DNA from 2 places in the Enterococcus sp. AZ196 genome. Region 1 is predicted to be linked to the other one. Evidence: riboswitches for the same ligand, from Rfam matches in the RefSeq annotation. Region 1 holds a riboswitch; the other holds the start of a gene.
What was found. A riboswitch is a leader RNA that binds a small molecule or an ion and turns the genes downstream of it on or off. The one in region 1 is predicted to bind magnesium.
Positions count from the first base shown of each region.

Region 1 (2,204 bases):
ATAAAATGTAAAAAACAGGCGCGTATCGTAATAGATGCGCCGTTTTGATCCTGCTGACTACCCCCATCGCCAGCAGTGAAAGCAGGCAGAAAATAATCTGCCTGACTACTACCTTTTTCACCTCTGCTCCGTCTAAATCAGCGGCCATCGCCTGCACACCAACGCTGATCAAATAGAATAAAAAGATCGGCAAAAACAAAGAGTAATTAAATTCGTTGCTCAAACGTTTCATCATTTGTTCGGACCTCCGAAGAAAATTTTAGACAAATACCTAGAGCCGCTGAGAGGATCAGATAGCTGGTTCCTCCATAACTGATAAATGGCAGCGGCACGCCTGTCATGGGAATCAGTCCTAAAATACTGGCAATATTAATACTTGTTTGAATCAGTAATAGTGTTCCAACACCAAAATAAATCAAGCTGATCTGCTGGCTCGTTTCCTTTGCTGCTAGTACAAATAAACGAAGAGCGATCAAAAAAAGCAGCGCTAATACAATTAAGCCGACCACCACACCTAGTTCTTCGACTAAAATCGAATAGACAAAATCCGTTTCTGCAACTGGCAGGTAGCCTTTTTTCGTAATACTGTTCCCTAAACCTCGGCCAAAGAAACCGCCGTTATAAAGAGCATAATAAGAATTGCTCATTTGAAAGCCTTTTCCGTAGGGGTCGAGAAAAGGATCTCTCACTAGCCGAACGCGATCATAGGTATGGGCAAATAATTCCGGCAAAAGATGATGACTGCCCAGCAAAAGAATGACTCCTCCTATCAGTGCAATCCCTGCGATAAGCGTCAAAAAAATGATAAGTGAAAGCTGATAAGGCAATTGAGCAGTCGTGATGATCACTAAAGCAATCCCCCAAATAATAATCGCACCTGTCACTTTTGGCTGAAGCAGGATCAACAAACCGCTGAGTAAAACCAGTCCGCTGGGAACCAGTAGTTCGCGCCTCGTTCGTTTCACTCGGAAAAAATAGGCCAAATAAAGAATCAACGCGACATTCGTTACTTCAGAAGGCTGAAACTGGATGCCCAATAAGGAAACCCATCTTTGTGCGCCATTGATACTGACTCCGCTGATCTTTACCAGCAGCAGACTCACCAATCCTAGCGCCAATAAGCTTTTTGCCAATCCACCCTTCACTAAAACAGCGCATTTCACATGATAAATAATTGCAATCAGCAGCCAGCTCAGACCCATGAAAATGGCCTGTTTACTAAATAGCGTTAGCGGATTTTCTCCTTCGGCCATCAACCGATAAGAACTAGCGCTGAAAACAATTAAAAGACCGATTAGACTTGCTCCCAAATAAGGCAGCAGCAACAGCCAATCGATCTTTTTTCTTTTCATCATATCTCTCTCCCCTTCATCAAGTAATTGTTTGAGACGAGAGAGTCCACAGCAAATAACCTAAAAAAGAGACACCAATCGTTAGCAAAAAAACTAACAAGTTGGGTGTCTCACACAATCAATCTCATCGTCTGAGTTTTAGCACTAAACAACGTAAAGAATTACTCTTAGCTATTTTATGAAAAGCCTTAATCCGACAATTCCTATTTTACACATTGGCGTCTTTCGACGTTTCTGCGCAATAGCCTATGTTTGTTTAGGAGCCTCACCTAACAAGTTTACTTATATTTATTTTCACAAAGAATACTACGTTTTTTGTCAGCAAATAGCAAAAATTTCTATAGAAAACCCAAATTTCTTTAACTTTGCTTATGAAATCCTTTACTAAAAATTTACTAGGAATAACAAACCTTTTATGATATTTACATTAAGTAAAAAAATAGTATTTACTTTTTTACTATTCATTTCTGCTAAATTCTTTGCTTAGATAATTTTTTCGGAAAATACTAGGCCTTTTTCGTCAATAAAATGAATTGTTCAAATAACGAAAATCATCGCATAAAACTTGAACAGTTTATTTATAAAAATTGCTTTATTATTTATTCATTACTAATTACTTACAAAGGAGTTATATTTGTGAAAAAGGCTTTATATTTATCCGCAATCAGTTCTATCATTTTGGGCTCTGTTGTCGGTATTCCTCTCAAAGGGAGTGCTGAAACAAATACATATGACAGCGATTCAACTATTTCAACCAGCTCTGAACCCATTCCCTCTGCTAGTTCAGTAAACAGTATCCATTCAACATCAAGTGAAGCGGAAGCAGCCCCGTCAACCAGCACGTCGGCTTCA
Region 1 covers NZ_JBIPAM010000002.1:968,860-971,063, reverse strand. The annotation lists gene IGI67_RS22270 (FtsW/RodA/SpoVE family cell cycle protein) at 1-232, opposite strand, end outside; gene IGI67_RS22265 (FtsW/RodA/SpoVE family cell cycle protein) at 207-1,355, opposite strand; M-box (ykoK) riboswitch at 1,469-1,636, opposite strand; gene IGI67_RS22260 (MucBP domain-containing protein) at 1,989-2,204, shown strand, end outside.

Region 2 (2,204 bases), on a different contig from region 1:
CTTTACGAGTGATTTTAATTTTTCAGCCGCTTTGTTTGAACGTACTGACTGAACCAATGTCATTGTACCGCTGACGAATACCATGACTAATATTATCCCGCTGCCGAAGAAGTCTTTTTCCCCTGGCTCGGGCAAGATTCCTTCTGTGATAAAAGAAATGATTCCTAATCCTATTAGCACCAAAGTAAATGGTGTGATAAATGCTTTTAAAGCTTCTACAAAAAAAGGCGTGGATTTTTTGTATGGTATTTTGTTCTCTCCAAATGTTTCTTTAGCTTCTGCGACTTGCTCCGTTGTTAGTCCAAGCGCTGATGTTTTAAAGGTTTCATAAATACCGTTTGCTGTCTGTTTAGCAAATAGATTGTAATTTGTCTTTGTTACTTTCGTTTGCTTCATGTTCTTCTCCTTCTTCCCGAAAAAAATCTGCCATAATCCTATTCCAATAAATAGGTATAGAATGATATCTTTTATTGTATTCATGGCTTTCTCCCTTATTAAACGGGTTTATGAAGAAAATTGGGCGTTAAAAACAAATAGATAATAGTATCTTCTTGCTTCTTTTTTTCTGACATAAACCCGTGATTATTGAACTACTGTCATCCATTTGTTCTCATCTCCCTTTCTTTAATTTTCTCTAGTGGTGATCGGATATCTTTTTTGTAAATACGCATGATTAATTGACCTTCCTGATAGTCATCTGATATTGACCGATAGTGCAGCTTTTCATAAAATCTCCAGGCCTGCTGTCTTCCTGTAAGAAATACAAAACAAAAACCAAAATTTCTTGCGACCTGTTCTGCGTAAATAAGTAAATTCTTACCTAATCCTGCTCCTTGATAACGAGAATCTATTGCTACTTGTTTGATCTGCACACATTTTGCAGATATCGGATGCAACAATAAGGTTCCTACTACATGAGCCTCCTGCTTAATAATCAAATGAATATCCTTTCTCTCTTCTTGCGGTGCCTTCAATAAAAATGCCTTTCCAGAACTTGCCTTCAACTCCTTATTTCTTAAGGTTAACGCCTCACAATACAATGAGCTGTTCCACTTGGTTAAGGTGAACACTGTTTTACCATAATAAACTCCTCCCTTTTTTATGTTTTGAAAATAGCAATGATCGTTACGCAAAAAAAAGACTTTTCGCTCAAAAACTCAGCGAAAAGCCTTACCAAAAATTCATCCTAAAGAGACAAAGTCATATAGTCGATCTAATCGTTGAGTTTTGGCACTATACAACGTAAAGACAAACATCTTAGCTACCTTAAGAAAAGCCTTGTATTCGACAGTTCCTGTTCTACCCATTGGCGTCTCTCGACATTTTTGGGCAGTAGCCTATGTTTGTATAGGAGCCTCACCTAACAAATCATATTTTATTTTCGAACACAATATAACAAGTTATCAAGCTTCTGTCAAACAGTTTTTTTTAGTATCCTTCCCGTTTGTTTATCAATCATTAAAAACACACCTAAATAGACCTTGGTATATCAGTCTTTTTCATTATAAAAAATAATTATCGAATTTTGAAATTTTTTATTGAAATAAATAGAAAAATATACAATAACACTTCTTTTTTTATGAAGAAATAGAAAAAGTAGAGCCGCGGCGACCGCGACCCTACTTACTCGTAATTTGTCTTTTTTATTAACCAAGTCGAATCTTTTTGATGATTTCTTCGGCTGTTGCAAGGTTCATCCGTTCAGCATTTCTTAATTGTCTAGAAACCTGTGGGATTTCACTAGTGGTCGCACCTGCTGTAATTGCCAATGACCGACTTTGCATCGCCATGTGACCTTTTTGAATCCCATCTGTCACTAAAGCACGAACTGCAGCAAAATTTTGCGCTAACCCAACAGCTACGATAATTTCAGCCAATTCAGCCGCTGATGAGACCTCTAATAACTTCACGCTTAGCTGTGCCTTTGGTAAGACTTTTGTTGCGCCTCCAACAATGCCGACTTTCATTGGCAAAGTCAGCTTTCCAATGAGTTTCTCTCCTTGGATGCTCCACTGTGTCATACCTTCATACCGTCCATTTCGAGCAGCATAAGCATGACAAGCAGCTGCTACCGCACGCGTGTCATTTCCTGTCGCTAAAACAACCGCATCAATTCCATTCATAATCCCTTTATTATGAGTAGCTGCCCGATAAGGATCAATCTTACTGTAATCACTAGCCGCTACGATTTTTTCAGCCAGTTC
Region 2 covers NZ_JBIPAM010000001.1:1,340,142-1,342,345, forward strand. The annotation lists gene mgtA (magnesium-translocating P-type ATPase) at 1-396, opposite strand, end outside; gene IGI67_RS06545 (GNAT family N-acetyltransferase) at 597-1,040, opposite strand; M-box (ykoK) riboswitch at 1,206-1,375, opposite strand; gene IGI67_RS06550 (hydroxymethylglutaryl-CoA reductase, degradative) at 1,647-2,204, opposite strand, start outside.
Region 2: it holds a riboswitch for magnesium, as region 1 does, so the genes downstream of both, IGI67_RS06545 (GNAT family N-acetyltransferase) here and IGI67_RS22265 (FtsW/RodA/SpoVE family cell cycle protein) in region 1, are expected to answer to the same signal.